2 regions of the Thalassospira permensis NBRC 106175 genome follow, and region 1 is predicted to be linked to the other one. Evidence: riboswitches for the same ligand, from Rfam matches in the RefSeq annotation. Region 1 holds a riboswitch; the other holds the start of a gene.
The links. A riboswitch is a leader RNA that binds a small molecule or an ion and turns the genes downstream of it on or off. The one in region 1 is predicted to bind glycine.

Region 1 (8,176 bases):
CGTGGACGAGGTTTCCGAAAAACTTGGCGAACGCATGAAAATGCTGGTCGGCAAGCCGGGGCTGGACGGCCATTCCAACGGGGCGGAACAGATCGCGGTCAAGGCGGGCGATGCCGGGATCGACGTGCTTTATGATGGCATTCGCTGGACACCTGATGAACTGGTGCGCAATGCTATCGACGAAGGCGCGCATGTGATCGGGCTTTCGATCCTGTCAGGGTCGCATGTGCCGCTGGTGCGCGAAGTCGTGAATGGGTTGCGTGCCCACGGGGCGGGGCATATCCCGGTCGTTGTTGGCGGCATCATCCCGGATGCGGATATGCTTGTCCTGCGCCAGATGGGGGTATCGGCGGTTTACACGCCCAAGGATTACCAACTGGTCCGGGTGATTTCCGAAATTGTCGATCTGGTGGATCGCAAATCAACCGAACATCCGGCACCGCGTAACATCGAAGGCAAGCCGGAAGGAGCCGGAACGGCGATTTATTGATTGCGGCGGTTTTGCGGATTTGCTCAGCTCTTGACGGCAACCCGTGCCTGTTCAGTGCCGTGGCGTTCAAGAACCCAGCTTTCAAAGGTTGCGGCGGGCAGAGGTTTGGCAAACAGGAAGCCCTGAATGAAGTCGCATCCCTTGTCGCGCAGATATTCGTGCTGTTCGACTTCTTCGACACCTTCGGCGACGACTTCAAGATTAAGGCTGTGGCCCAGGCCGATCACCGCATCGACAATTGCCTTGTCATCCATATCGACATGGATGTCGTTGACAAACGACCGGTCGATCTTGATCGACGAAACCGGGAAACGTTTCAGATAGTTCAGCGATGAATAACCGGTGCCAAAATCGTCAATCGCGATCCGCACGCCAAGGGCCTTAAGCTCGTTCAAGGTGGAAACGGCCTTTTCCGGGTTGTTCATCAGGATCGATTCGGTGATTTCCAGTTCCAGCGTGCCATCGGGCAGGCGGGTCTGATCCATGATTTTGGTAACAGAACGGACCAGTTCGGCATCCTGGAACTGTGCCGGTGACAGGTTCACCGCGATCCGAAGGCCCGGCAATGTGGTTTCCCGCCAGATTTGCGTCTGTTGGCAGGCCTTGTTCATAACCCATGCGCCCAGCCGGTTGATCAGGCCGCATTCCTCGGCCACCGAAATGAATTCGCCCGGCAGGATCAGACCACGATCCGGGTGGTGCCAGCGCACCAGTGCCTCCGCGCCGACAACCCGTTCGGTGCGGCAGTCGATTTTCGGCTGATAGTAAAGTTCAAGCTGATCATATTCGAGCGCGTTGCGCAGATCTTCTTCGATGGTTTTGCGTTCCTTGACCCTCTCGTGCATCGACGGCAGGAAGAACCGGTAATTGTTGCGCCCTTCGGCCTTGGCGGCATACATCGCCATATCGGCGTTTTTGACCAGCTGTTCGGGATTCTCGCCGTCTTCGGGGAACAGGGTGATGCCGACACTGGCGGTTGAATGCAGGCGGATGCCACGGCAATCGAATGGTTGGCAAAGTTCATCGATGATGCGCTGGGCAAGGGCGATGGTGTCTTCGATATTCTGCACATCGGTCTGGATGATGGCAAATTCATCGCCGCCAAGGCGGGCGGCGGTATCGGAATCACGGATGATCCGTGACAGGCGCTGCCCCATTTCCTGGATCATCAGATCGCCGACATCATGGCCAAAGTGATCGTTGATGTCCTTGAATCGGTCCAGATCGACAAACAGCACCGTGACCCCGCGCTGGAACCGGCGGGCGGATAGCAATGCCTGACGCAGACGGTCAAGGAACAGGGTGCGGTTCGGCAGGCTGGTCAGGACGTCATGCACGGCGAGATGGCGCATGCGGGCTTCGGTCTGTTTGCGTTCGGTAATGTCGGTATAGGTCGCAACGTAACCGCCGCCGGGCATCGGGTTGTGGTCCACCTGAACGACCCGGCCATTCGGGCGGGTGCGTTCCATGCGGTACGGTTCGCGACGGCGCGCAATCGCCACCCGGTCGGAAATCAGGGCCTGAATGCTGACATCGCCATATTCGCCGCGTTCGGCGTTGTAACGCAGGATATCGGAAAGCGGTGTGCCTTCCTTGACCAGATCGCGCGGCAGGTTCAGCAATTCGATATAGCGTTCGTTCCAGACCATCAGGTTCAGGTCCTGATCGAACAGGCAGATGCCTTGGCCGATATTGTGAAGGGTTGCTTCGAGAAGGGCCTGTTTGCGCTGGGCTTCTTCCTGTGCCTGCCCTTGCAGGGTCACCATTTCATTATATTCGCGAATCAGAAGACCCAGTTCATCGGAACTGTTCCATTCCACCGGACGGCGCAGGCGGCCATGCTTGGTCATGCGGATGGAATGCAAAAGCCGGTTCAGCGGTTCCTTGATCGACCGTTTGTTGGCGATCAGAAGGCTGGCGGCGACAACCGCAATCAGCAGACCGAACAGGATCATGTCGATCACCATCCGGCGGAACAGCAAATCCTGAACACGGGCTTCTGTGAAGTAAATCACAAGTTCGCCGACGTCATGACGCACATTATTGCGTTCAAAGAACACGCGCCGTGACAGACGCAGGGTGTCGTTCAGTTCGGATTGTGACACGCCGGTATGGGCAAATTCGGTGCCGTCAGCACCCAGTGCCAGCACGGCGACAATATCGCGATCCCGGCTCATGGCATTCAGGGCGGATTCGATATTGTCGACATCCAGATACCAGAACGGTGTCGCCAGAACGCGGGCATTGATGTCGGCGGTCTGTTCGATTTTTTCAGTCAGGTCGTCACGCAGAACCGTGTAACTGACGTATCCGAAGACAACGAACAGCGCGAGGGAGAACAAGGAAACCAGCGGCAGCGCGATAAAAAGCAATCGGCTGCTAAGCGACTTCCGTTGTAAAAAGCCGTACGATCCGCGCGACAAGCGTATTTCTCCTCGGCACCCACTATCGACTAGTTAATGGCAACCATACCCGACCTTAGGATGGGGTCCAACACCCCTGACACTGACGTTACTCAATCTGGAAGTCAGCCCAAAAGCAAGTTTGATTTCATTTTTTTCATATAGCGTTCACAAAAAGCAATCCGATCCATCTATTTTGGATCGAAGTGCAGCAGCTTCAAGCACTTGTATGCCAGTTTATTTCGGATTTCTTATTTAGGGCGGGTTTATTTCGGCACGGCCTGACGGGCGAGTTCGTCGCACCGTTCGTTTTCCGGGTGTCCGGCGTGTCCTTTGACCCAGTGCCATTCAACTTTATGCGTTTTAAGAGCTTCCAGAAGCCTTTGCCAAAGCTCGACATTTTTGACGGGCTTTTTATCCGCCGTTTTCCAGCCGCGTTTCTGCCAGCCGAAAATCCATTTGGTAATTCCGTCGCGGACATAGCTGCTGTCGGTGTAGATATCGACAACACAGGGACGCTTTAACGCTTCAAGCGCGCTGATGGCGGCCATCATTTCCATGCGGTTGTTGGTGGTTTCCGGATCGCCGCCCGACATTTCCTTTTCCACGCCATTAAATCGCAGGATCGCGCCCCAGCCACCGGGGCCGGGATTGCCGCTGCACGCGCCGTCGGTATAAATTTCGACGCGTTTATTGTCCGTTCCGGTCATGTAATTCTATTCCTCGCCCAGGCCATAGGCACTGGCACTGTCGATCCGTTGATGGAAACGCAGTTTATTGATGTATTCGCGCGGGTTTTTCGGCGTAACCAGCGCGTCCTTGGGCGTGTTGATCCAGTCATAAAGACGGGTCAGCAGGAACCGCAAAGACGCCCCGCGTGCAAGGATCGGAAGGGCGGCCAGTTCGTCATCTGACAATGCACGCACCTTGCCATAGCTTGACAGAAGGTTGCGGGCCTTGGTGACGTTGAAACTGTTATCAGGTTCGAAACACCAGGCATTCATGCAGATCGCAATGTCATAGGCCAGAAGGTCATTGCACGCGAAATAGAAATCGATCAGGCCCGATACGTCATCCTTGCCCGGGAAGAAAAACACGTTATCGGGGAAAAGGTCGGCATGGATCACGCCCGCAGGCAACTGATGGGGCCAGTTGGCTTCAAGAAAGGCCAGTTCATCCTCGATCAGTTTTTCAAGGCCGGGCTGAACGCCGTTGGCATCGGCACGGCAGCTTTCAAACAGCGGGCGCCAGCCCGTAACGCTTAGCGCATTGCCAAGATACATGTCGAAATCCTGACCGGCGGTGTGCAGTTGCGCCAGTGCTGCACCAAGCCCGGTGCAGTGATGGGGCATGATCCGGCGTGGCGACATGCCGTTCAGGAAGGATGTGATGGCGGCCGGACGTCCGCACAAACGGCGTAACGCAACCCCGTCCTTGCCGTGGATCGGTGTCGGGCAATTCAGCCCCTTGGCCGACAGATGATCCATCAGGCCCAGATAAAACGGCAGGTCATCCGGGTTCACACGCTTTTCATACAGGGTCAGGATGAAGGATGCCTGATCGGTCTGAAGCAGGAAGTTGGTATTTTCGACACCCTCGGCGATTCCCTTGAACGAAATCACGGTGCCGATATCGTATTCGGCAACAAAACGGGCGATATCTTCGTCAGAAACGTCGGTATAGACGGCCATGGGATATCCGGATTTCCTGCATCAGGGCGGGGTTAGCTGGCAAGCTGGCGGGGCAGCTTGAAGGTGACGTTTTCATTGGTCAAAGTCAGGGTTTCGACCGTGACGTTATAACGTTCACGGCAGGCATCGATGACTTCCTCGACCAGGATTTCCGGGGCGGATGCGCCCGCGGTAATGCCAAGCGTCGAAATACCGTCAAGCTTGGACCAGTCGATATCCTTGGCGCGTTCGACCAGAACCGAACGGTCACATCCTTCGCGTTTGGCGACTTCGACCAGACGGTTCGAGTTTGACGAGTTTGGCGCGCCCAGAACCAGAATGGCATCGGCATCGGTCGCGATCAGCTTGACCGCGTGCTGGCGGTTGGTGGTCGCATAGCAGATGTCTTCTTTTTTCGGGACCTCGATCGCCGGGAAGCGGCGTTGCAGGATCGAGATGATCTTGGCCGTATCGTCCAGCGACAGGGTGGTCTGGGTCACAAACGCAAGGTTTTCGGGGTTTTCGACCTGAAGGTTTTCGGCGTCTTCTTCGGTCTCGATCAGGGTCATGCTGCCCGGTGGCAACTGCCCCATGGTGCCGATGACTTCGGGATGACCGGCATGGCCGATCAGAAGGATATGTTTGCCATCTGCATGGTGGCGTTCAGCCCCACGATGGACCTTGGACACCAGCGGGCAGGTCGCATCAAGATATTCAAGCTGGCGGCTTTCGGCGGCTTCGGGGACCGATTTCGGCACACCGTGCGCGGAAAAGATTACTGGCACGCCATCCGGGACGCTATCGAGTTCATCGACAAAAACAGCGCCCATATCGCGCAGGCGGTCGACCACGAATTTGTTGTGGACGATTTCGTGGCGGACATAGACTGGCGCGCCATACTTTACCAGCGCCTTTTCGACGATCTCGATCGCACGATCCACCCCCGCACAGAAACCGCGCGGGTTGGCAAGGATGATCCGAAGGTCGGCTTTGTCAGACATGATACGGGTCCGAATGTTCATGATGCGCGGCATATCGCCGCGATTATTCAAATGTCTTCGTTACATAACCCGCCAGCACCGTGCACGCAATGACAGACACCGTGTAAAGATGCATGTTCAGCTATGTCCGGCCATGTATTTACGCCCCATACCGCGATTTGAAACGGAAGCGGGTTGTGTCGCCATATCGGAGCGAATAGACTGCGCGCGGTTGTGCCCATGGTGGGGGATGACCGCGAATTTGACCAGTTCTATAGAGGCTTGGATGACGATTGCGAACGGACTGCGGCGTGTTTGTGCATTGGGTTTGGTGTCGTTTGCCGGTTTTCTGGCGGCGTGCAGCAGCAACCCGTTCGAAGAGCAGCCGGTTCCGGCATGTCCGCGGGCCTTCCTGCCCAATGATACCGCCCGACTGGTGCAGTTCAGCGGTCAGGGCAAGGACCTGACCGATGTGATCCTTGAAGCCGAATTTGGCGGTTATCTGGGTGATTGCGGTTATGACCTTGATGACAAGATCCTGAACGTCGTGATCAGCCCGGTGATCAATGCCGAACTGGGCCCGGCCGCACAGGGCCGCAACGCAAAACTCCAGTATTTCGTAGCCCTTAAGGACCCGTCTGGCGAGTTTATCCAGAAGAATCTGTTTGATGTCGACATGGCGTTTCCGAGCAATTTGAACCTGGCGCGGTATCGCGACGAGCAGGTGACTTTGAACGTGCCGCTGGACGATATCTGGGCCGGTCCGGACTATGAAATTTACCTTGGTTTCCAGCTGAGTGCCGATCAGCTTGATTACAATCGACGCTTCGGAAAAAATTAATAATCCGGCCTATTATTCATTTTTAGTGAGTAATCAAATCCCGCCCGCCTCGCGTGGCGGGATTTTCGTTTCTGAACAAAAGTTCGTTTTCGGTAATCCTCATACAAAATAATGGACATTTGCCGGAGGGGCAAAAAAGGGCTTTTAATCCTCATACCAATGGATGGGGTGGAGAGGATATGATTTTTGGGGCTGGTCTGGTCGGATTCAAATCCGTATAAGGAGGCATACCCAAATGATCCCCGTGGGAGAGTGCCACGGTCTTGATTGATGTGCGTGATTACATCGATAGGGATTGCGCGGACGCCGAAGGAGCAACCACCCCGGAAACTCTCAGGCAAACGGACCGCGGGGAGATGGGACTCTGGAAAGCAGGCGGCATCGAACATGGATGTGCGCCTCGCCGAAGATGTAAGCAGACCGGTATTCAAACCGGCTGTGATTCTTTCAGGCTCCAAGACAGAGGGGGACGTGGTTGGCCACTGGTCGGCTATGTTTCGCAACGCCTGTCTGGAGACCTTGATGGCCGATCATCAAACCGAACTGCTGAAAACCGCCCTTTATGATTTGCATGTGGAACTGGGTGCCAAGATGGTGCCGTTTGCCGGTTATGACATGCCGGTGCAATATCCGCTGGGGGTGAAGGGCGAACATCTGCATACCCGTGCGAAGGCCGGTCTGTTTGATGTTTCGCATATGGGGCAGGTCCGCCTGACCGGCGAACATCGCGTCGCCGAGCTTGAAAAGCTCGTACCCGGTGACATCGCGATCCTCAAACCCGGCCGCACCCGTTATTCCGCCTTCACCAATGACGATGGCACGATTTTGGATGATCTGATGATCACCAATGCGGGCGACAGCCTGTTTCTGGTGATCAATGCCGCATGCAAGGATGATGACATTGTCCATATGCGGGCCAATCTGGATAACGGTGTGGAGCTGATCGAGATTGATGACCGCGCATTGATGGCATTGCAGGGCCCGGATGCCGCCCGCGTGCTGGCGCGGTTTGCACCCTCGGTTGCCGAGATGAAATTCATGAGCTTTGCCGAGATCGATATTGCCGGTATCGCGTGCTTTGTCACTCGGTCGGGCTATACCGGCGAAGACGGGTATGAGATTTCCGTGCCGAACGAGCGCGCCGAAGATCTGGCGCGCAAGTTGTTGGCAGAGGACGAGGTCGAGGCGATTGGCCTTGGCGCGCGCGATTCGCTGCGTCTTGAAGCCGGTCTTTGCCTGTATGGCAACGATATCGATACCACGACCACCCCGGTCGAAGGCGACCTTAACTGGATCATCAACAAGCGTCGTCGCGAAGAAGGCGGGTTCAAGGGGGCGGATGTCATCCTTGATCAGCTTGCCAATGGCGCGGATCGCAAACGTGTCGGGATCAAACCCGAAGGCAAGGCCCCGGCGCGTGAACATACGCCGGTCTTGAACAGTGACGGCGAAGAAATTGGCGAAATCACCAGCGGTGGTTTCGGCCCGACCGTGGATGGCCCGATTGCGATGGGATATGTCGCAATTGAATTTGCCGCCCCGGGTACCAAAGTCGATCTGATGGTGCGCGGCAAGGCACGCCCGGCGGAAATCGTCGAGCTGCCGTTTGCGGCACATCGTTACTATCGCGGCTGATCATCAGAAAAAAAAGAGTTCGGGCAGCGTTTGCGGCCCGCAAAAGATACCGAGATTTTAGAGACAACTGATCTTACAGGGACGAATTACCATGGCTAAAAAATTCTCGCAGGAACATGAATGGGTTGAATATGAAGACGGTGTCGCGACCGTTGGCA
Region 2 (8,176 bases), on a different contig from region 1:
GTTGAACAGCATGAAGGACAAAAGGAATTCAATCCCCTTGACCCCGCGCTCAATCGCGCGCGAGAGCCCGCCCATCTGACGATCCAGATGGAACCGAAGCGACAGGGCATGCAAATGTTCAAAAACGCCAAGGGCGGATGTCCGGATGGCACGTTGCGCGACCTTGGCAAAGACGGCATCGCGCAATTCCCCGAAGGCCGAGGATAAAACCCGCACCAGCCCATAGGCGACAATCATCCCCACCGGCACCACGATCAGAGATGTCGCATCGGCACCACCGGACGAAGCACCGGCCTTGCCACCGCCGTCAAGCGCATCGACGGCGTATTTATACAAAACAGGGACATAAACGTTGGCGACCTTCGCCCCGACCAGAAACAGCAGGGCGATAACCACACGAACCTTGAGCTCGAACTCGCCACGCGGCCAAAGATATGGCAGAAAAGTTCTAACAACACCAAATTCAGCGCGGGCTGTTGGCTGGCTATCACCCATATTTTTCAAGTTTTCATCCCCTGGTGGGTACCATGTGACGTGTCCGACACAGCCCCGGCTTTCCGATTGACGTCCCGCTTTCCCAAAACAACAGATGGCCCGTAATCAATGATTTGGCAAGCAAGTCGGACAAGAAAGCATGTCTTGCCGTCTACGGAATAGTTCGCAAAACATTGATTTATCGTTCCTAGATGATTGCAGTTACGCGGTCAGAGGGATATTTTGTCAAATTGTCGATAAAATTGCGATAAGCCCGCCCCGGGAATTCCGGCCTGCGGGACATCTTCAAGGAACGGAACCAGGACCATGACGGCACTTGCCAGCATCGAAACCCAGGACATCGCAGCACTGATGCACGACATGGGCATCAATGCCCGTGAAGCTTCGCTGAAACTGGCACAGGTCCCGTCCGAACCAAAAACCGCTGCCCTTAAGGCCGCCGCACGCAAATTGCGCGAAAATGCCGATATCATTCTGGCCGCCAATGCACGCGACATGGAAGCAGGCCGTGCAAAGGGCCTGACGCCAGCATTGCTTGATCGTCTTGCGCTTGACCCTGCACGCATCGAAAGCATGGCATCCGGGGTCGAAGCAGTTGCCGACCTTCCCGATCCGGTGGGTCGCGAACTTGCCCGCTGGAGCCCCGAACGCAACGGGCTCGATATCGCGCGCGTGTCTGTGCCGCTTGGCGTGATCGGCATCATTTATGAAAGCCGCCCGAATGTGACGGCCGATGCCGGTGCCATGTGCATCAAATCGGGCAATGCCGCCATCCTGCGCGGTGGTTCGGAAAGCTTCCATTCATCCCGCGCGATTTTTGACTGCATGCTTGCCGGTATTCTCGATGCCGGTTTGCCCGAACATGCGCTTCAGATGATCCCGGTGACGGATCGCGCCGCCGTTGGCGAGATGCTGAAACTGTCCGATTACATCGACGTCATCGTCCCGCGCGGCGGCAAGTCGCTGATATCGCGCATTACCGATGAAAGTCGGATTCCCCTGTTCAAGCATCTGGAAGGGCTTTGCCATACCTATGTCCATGCCAGTGCGGATGTGACCAAAGTCGTCGATATCGTGGTGAATGCCAAGATGCGCCGGACCGGCATTTGCGGTGCGACCGAAACCATCCTGATTGATCAGGTGGTTGCCGATGATCTGTTGCCGAAAATTGCCGCGGCCCTTGCCGACAAGGGATGTGAAATGCGTGGCGATGCCAGCGCGCAAAAGGCAGACACCCGCATCCTGCCTGCCACGGACGATGATTGGATCACCGAATATCTTGATGCCATTGTGTCGATCAAGGTCATCAATGGCGTCGAAGAAGCGGTCAACCATATCAACACATATGGATCGCATCACACCGACGCCATTTTGGCCGAGGATACCGATGCGACCGCGACGTTCCTCAATGGTGTTGATTCCGGCATCGTGATCGTCAATGCATCGACACAGTTTGCTGATGGCGGCGAATTTGGCATGGGGGCCGAGATTGGCATTTCGACGGGCAAGCTGCATGCACGCGGCCCGGTCGGAGTCGAACAGCTGACCAGCTATAAATACATCGTGCGCGGCACCGGCCAGACCCGCCCATGAGTTTTTCGACGCCCAGAAGTCATAGTGCCCCGCCCCGCGTCGGATTGCTGGGCGGGTCGTTTAACCCGGCCCATGAAGGGCATCTGCATATATCGCTGGAAGCCTTGAAAACCCTGCAACTTGATGCAGTCTGGTGGCTGGTGTCGCCGCAAAACCCGCTCAAGCCCGCCCAGGGTATGGCCGACCTTGCCGACCGGTTCGATTCGGCGCTGATGATGGCAAAGCATCCCCGCATTGTTGTTTCTGCAATTGAATCAGAACTGGGAACCCGTTATACGGCCGACACTCTCGCAGCTTTGCAGCGTCGTTTTACCCGAACGCGGTTCGTATGGCTGATGGGGGCGGACAATCTGGCCCAGTTTCATAAATGGAAATGGTGGGACAGGTTGATTTTGCGCGCTCCCATTGCGGTTCTTGACCGCGAGGGGTATTCTAACAAGGCATTGTCCGGGACGGCAGCCAAGCGTATGGAACGCTGGCGCATCCCATCGGACAGGGCGGGTTTGCTGGCCGATCTCGATGTTCCGGCCTGGGTTTACCTGCCAATAAAGCGCCATCCGGCTTCTTCGACCGCAATCCGCGCCGAAGGCAGATGGCAGGTTTGACCGGCGGGAGTTCCCCGGATCCAAAACGGATCGGGCTCTCTTGCGTAAATTGAGGTGGCGACCATAGGTACCGCAAAAAAGACTCTGACCCCGGGCGAGCTTCTTGCCCTTATCCAGAGCACGCTCGAAGACGACAAGGCCGAAGACCTTGTCACCATTAATCTGATCGATAAAACCTCCCTTGCCGATCATATGATCATTGCAACCGGGTCATCCTCCAGACGGGTGGCGTCGATGGCAGAGCATATTGTCGAAAAGCTGAAAGAAGCAGGTCAGGGCCGTGCCCAGGCCGAAGGCAAGGAACAGGGCGACTGGGTTCTGGTTGATGCCGGCGATGTCATCGTCCATCTGTTCCGCCCGGAAGTTCGCGCTTTCTACAACATAGAACAGATGTGGGGCGTTGAAAATCCGGCGCTTAAACAGCAGGCGGCGCGACTGTATTAATACAGTCCGCCCCGGTTTGCCCTGACCACCGCGGGGATTGGCCATCGGTGGTCCCCTTGCGGGCCGGAGCCAGATCGGAAAGATGCAAATTACCCTTGCGGCAGTGGGCCGGATGAAGAACGGCCCCGAGAAAGATCTTTTTGACCATTACGCAGCCCGCCTGCGCTGGCCCTTTGCCGTGCGGGAAGTCGAAGAGAAGAAAAAGCTGCCCCCCAATCAGCTCAAAGACCGCGAGGCGGAGCTTTTACTGGGCGTCATCCCCGAAAGTGCCTTTTTGATCGCACTTGACGAGCATGGCCGCGAATATGGCTCCATCGATTTTGCCGCAAAGCTTGAAGGCTGGATCGATCAATATGCCGGAAATATCGCCTTTGCCATTGGCGGGGCCGACGGGCATGGGGACGCCATCAAAACACGCGCCAATACGCTTTGGTCACTTGGCAAGGCGACATGGCCCCATATGCTGGTCCGCGCCCTGATTGCCGAACAGCTTTTCCGCGCCCACGCCATCCAGACCAACCATCCCTATCACCGGGAATAATCCTCAAAGTCACCAAAAGCATTGGTTCCCCCACTCTTGGATAAGTTGTTTCAAAATTTGTCCATGGGTATTTCTCTATCTGTTTGAGTAGGGGAATTAACGATGCAAAACAGATACTTAAAGATTGCCGCCGCTATCGGTTTGGCAATGCTGACCGGCGCGTGCGCAGCTTCGCGTAGCGTTGTCGAAATTCAGGAACCGGCCAAAATTGAGAACCCGGCGACTGGGCCGGCCGTTAAAATCGTTTCGGTCGAAGACAAACGCCAATTCGAGATTGATCCGTCAACACCGGATATCCCGTCGCTGTCGAATGACGAGATTGATGATGTCACCTTTACATCGCGTGCCTATGCCCGCAAACGCAACACCTATGGAATGGCACTGGGGGATGTTTTGCTACCCGAAGGCAAAACCGTTGCCGATGCTGTCAACAAGGCAATCTCCAACGGCTTCAAACAGGCCGGATACCGTGTTCTTGAACCGGGGGACGCCGAATATGACAGCGCCGACTCCGTCGATGCCGACCTGATCAAGTTCTGGTCATGGTTCGAACCCGGTTTCTGGCAGGTCACGGTGCATAACAAGTCCGAAGTGACGTTGAAGGGCAACGAACTGAACAAGGGCGAACCGGTTACAGTCACCGACAGCTATCAGGAAAAGATGCAGATGGTCCTCGACAGCGACTGGCAAAGCAGTGCTGTTAATGCCCTACGCGAACTTTCCTCAAAGATTGCCCAAAAACTGGAAACGCTTAAGTAACCGGCTTTAACGCAAACCATACTGCATGCGCACGACACCGGACTTGTAGTGCTCCGATGCCACCAGTTTCAGTGTCGTGCCCACAGCATCCCGGCCAAACAGCCGGATGCCATCACCGAGAATTTCGGGGATGATGAACATTTCAAGCTGATCGACAAGGCCGCCAAACAGGAATTGGGTCACAACACTGGCCCCACCGACGATCCAGATATCGCCGGTATCGGACCTGTCATCGCGAAGCTGGCTTGCCAGTTCCACAAGACTACCGCCATAGGCCTCTGTATTGGCCGGGCGGTTATCGGGCAAATCGCGCGATGTCAGGACAATCGTGCGGCGATCTTCATAGGGCCAGTCGCCAAATTCCATCACCTGATCAAAGGTTTTTCGCCCGATGATCAGTGTTCCCACGGTGCCCAGAAAGCCCTCGAAATTGAACTCGCCCGGATCGAATTGATCAAGCCAGTCAACAGCACCATTGGCGCGCGCGATATAGCCATCCAGACTGACCGCGATATAGATGCGGAACAGTTTCTTTTTCATGCTTTGCCCAACCTGTTCGGGGTCTTTGCCCCGTTTTTGATTTCTCAATGATATCAGATTGCAGGCGCAAGGTGGCAAGAATCAGGCCGGATGAAAAACACCCCCGAAACGGCGGCTTCGAGGGTGTTTGGTCGGTATTTCAAACTGTCAGCTCAACATTCGACCACGTTGACATTGACCGCCAGCCCGCCCTGACTGGTTTCCTTGTATTTGCTTTGCATATCAATGCCGGTCTGGCGCATGGTTTCGATTACCTTATCGAGTGACACGGTATGCTGACCATCACCTCGCATTGCCAGACGGGCAGCATTGATCGCCTTGACCGCCCCCATGGTGTTGCGTTCGATGCAGGGTACCTGCACCAGACCGCCAATCGGATCACAGGTCAGGCCAAGGTTGTGTTCCATGCCAATTTCGGCGGCGTTTTCAACCTGTTCGGGCGTACCGCCCATGACGGCACAAAGCGCGCCTGCCGCCATTGAGCAGGCCACACCGACCTCACCCTGACAACCGACTTCGGCGGCCGAGATCGACGCACGCTTTTTATAGATCGAACCAATGGCTGCCGCCGTTAACAGGAATTCGCGTATTTTGCCCTGTGTCACATTGGCCCCGAACCGTTCGTAATAGCGCAGCACGGCCGGAATAACACCCGCCGCCCCGTTGGTCGGGGCGGTCACGACGCGCGAACCGGCAGCATTTTCTTCGTTAACCGCAAGAGCATAAAGATTGACCCAGTCGATCACGGTCAACGGGTCCTTAAGCCCCGCTTCTGGCCGTTCCGTCAGTTCAAGGTAAAGTTTGCGCGCACGCCGTTTGACATTCAACCCTCCGGGCAGGATGCCATCGGTTTTGCAGCCACGCTCAATACAATCCATCATCGCGCGATGCACGCGGTCGACAAATTCCTCGGTCTCGGCAGGTTCACGCCAGCTTTTTTCATTTTCGGCCATGACTTCGGCAATCGACAGCTTTTCCTTTTTACAGATCGCCATCAGTTCATCGGCCGAGGAAAAGGGATAAGGCAGTGTGATGTTATCGCCGGAATATTCCGCACCGCGATCATCGCCCGAGACGATAAACCCACCCCCAACCGAAAAATATTCCTGTTTGTGCAGAACAACACCGTCACGGTCAAAGGCGGTGATCCGCATGCCATTGGGATGTTCAGGCAGGCTTTCGGTCATGTGAAACACAAGATTGGTTTCACGGTTAAAGGCAACCGGATGCGCGCCGTAAAGCTGTAATGCGTGATCTTTATCAATCGCATCCATTGTCGGTGCGATCCGGTCGGGATCAACCGAACGCGGTCGTTCCCCCGAAAGCCCCATGATCACCGCGGTATCGGTGGCATGGCCCTTGCCGGTCAGGGCAAGCGATCCGTAAAGATCAACAATTACCGAGCCGATTTTTTCCAAAAGATTCCGGGCTTCGAGTTCCAGACAGAACCGATAGCCCGCGCGCATCGGGCCGACCGTATGCGAACTCGATGGGCCGATGCCGATGGTATAAAGATCGACAACGGAAAGATTAACGTCTTGCGGACGCTGCTTATTTTCTTCGGTCAAATGGGCCTCCCACGGCTCTTTGTCATGCGGATCAATGCCACATGACGTTATAGAACCGGTGTCTTGCCCCCTCTGTCCCTTGACCTGAGATTGTGCGCCCTGTTGCCAAAAACAAAGAAGTCTTTGACGCCATGGCTTCATCCTTCGGTGGAAATATGGTGCCGGGCATTGGCCCCGTACCGCTTTCTCTCTCCAGAGCCTCAATCCGCAACGGTCCATCTGCCTGAGAGTTTTCGGGGCTATTGCTCCTTCGGCGCCGATCTGATCGCGGGATCAAAGCGGGCTCTCCCATCGCGGTTATTCGAGGTATCACCGTAACGCCCGAGATTACAGGCAGGTGATGATCCTTGTCAAAAAGCGACTTTGCAAGCGCACAAAAAATACCCGGTCGGAAGGCTGTTCAATACCGGCATTCATGATAGATTGCGCGTTGAAAATGCTATGATTGGCAGCGTCTGATGGCGGACCCACCGCGCCCGGCGTCTTTGTACGGATGGCAAAATTACCGGAAAATAACCATCTTTACCGGTAATTCAGCCTTTTACCTTATTTCGTGTACTTTACTTCGTGGGATTATGATTGTGACTGTATCAAATACCGTAAAGCGCCCGCGTCCGGTGGTGCTGTGCATTCTGGATGGCTGGGGTTATCGCGAGGAAAGCAAGGACAATGCGGTTGCATTGGCCAATACCCCTGTTTGGGACGCGCTTTATGCCAACAATCCGACCGGCTTTCTGAAAGCCTGCGGTCTTGATGTAGGCCTGCCCGAAGGGCAGATGGGCAATTCCGAAGTCGGCCATATGAATCTTGGTGCCGGCCGGGTTGTGATGCAGGAACTGCCAAAAATTGACGAGGCTGTCAAAACCGGTTCGATCGCCGATACCGATACCGTCAAAAAGGTTATCGCCAAGCTGAAAGAAAGCGGGGGTGTCTGTCATATCGCGGGGCTTCTGTCCGAAGGCGGGGTGCATTCCCATCAGGCCCATATGGCGGCCCTTGCCAAAATCATCGCATCGGCCGGTGTGCAGGTAAAAATCCATGCCTATCTGGATGGCCGCGATACCGCCCCCAAAAGTGCCGCCAAATTCCTTGAAAAATTCCGCGCACTGATCGGTGATGCCAATGTTGAAATCGTAACCGTCACCGGGCGCTATTACGCCATGGACCGCGACAATCGCTGGGAACGCGTCAGCCAAGCCTATTTCACGATGGTAAAGGGCAAGAATTACGCCGATGGCCGCACCGCTGAAAGTGCCGAAGCCGCAATCCGGGCAGCCTATGATGCCGACACCACGGATGAATTCGTTCTGCCGACCGTGATTGGCGATTATGCCGGCATGAAAGACGGCGACGGACTTTTGATGACCAATTTCCGGGCCGACCGCGCGCGTGAAATTCTGGCCGCGATCTGCGCACCGGACTTTGACGGGTTTGACCGTGGCACCCCGATCAGATTTGCCGTGCAGGCCGGTATGGTTGAATATTCATCCGACCATGCAAAATATATGGATGCGATCTATCCGCCGCAGGTGTTGCCAAATATCTTTGGTGAAGTCGTTTCCAGGGCTGGCATGAAGCAGTTGCGCATCGCGGAAACCGAAAAATATCCGCATGTGTCCTTCTTCTTTAAC

Region 2: another riboswitch for glycine. It lies ahead of SMB34_RS12770 (L-serine ammonia-lyase); the one in region 1 lies ahead of gcvT (glycine cleavage system aminomethyltransferase GcvT).

Annotation. Positions count from the first base shown of each region.
Region 1 covers NZ_AUNC01000001.1:171,464-179,639, forward strand. Annotated here, with positions in the region: gene SMB34_RS00650 (protein meaA) at 1-490, shown strand, start outside; gene SMB34_RS00655 (putative bifunctional diguanylate cyclase/phosphodiesterase) at 514-2,913, opposite strand; gene rnhA (ribonuclease HI) at 3,159-3,602, opposite strand; gene SMB34_RS00665 (homoserine kinase) at 3,609-4,583, opposite strand; gene ispH (4-hydroxy-3-methylbut-2-enyl diphosphate reductase) at 4,616-5,563, opposite strand; gene SMB34_RS00675 (hypothetical protein) at 5,829-6,383, shown strand; glycine riboswitch at 6,619-6,742, shown strand; glycine riboswitch at 6,746-6,848, shown strand; gene gcvT (glycine cleavage system aminomethyltransferase GcvT) at 6,906-8,018, shown strand; gene gcvH (glycine cleavage system protein GcvH) at 8,110-8,176, shown strand, end outside.
Region 2 covers NZ_AUNC01000023.1:189,356-197,531, reverse strand. Annotated here, with positions in the region: gene SMB34_RS12805 (ABCB family ABC transporter ATP-binding protein/permease) at 1-495, opposite strand, end outside; gene SMB34_RS12800 (glutamate-5-semialdehyde dehydrogenase) at 802-2,088, shown strand; gene SMB34_RS12795 (nicotinate-nucleotide adenylyltransferase) at 2,085-2,693, shown strand; gene rsfS (ribosome silencing factor) at 2,748-3,137, shown strand; gene rlmH (23S rRNA (pseudouridine(1915)-N(3))-methyltransferase RlmH) at 3,220-3,678, shown strand; gene SMB34_RS12780 (hypothetical protein) at 3,781-4,437, shown strand; gene SMB34_RS12775 (dihydrofolate reductase family protein) at 4,444-4,977, opposite strand; gene SMB34_RS12770 (L-serine ammonia-lyase) at 5,130-6,545, opposite strand; glycine riboswitch at 6,616-6,743, opposite strand; glycine riboswitch at 6,747-6,846, opposite strand; gene gpmI (2,3-bisphosphoglycerate-independent phosphoglycerate mutase) at 7,121-8,176, shown strand, end outside.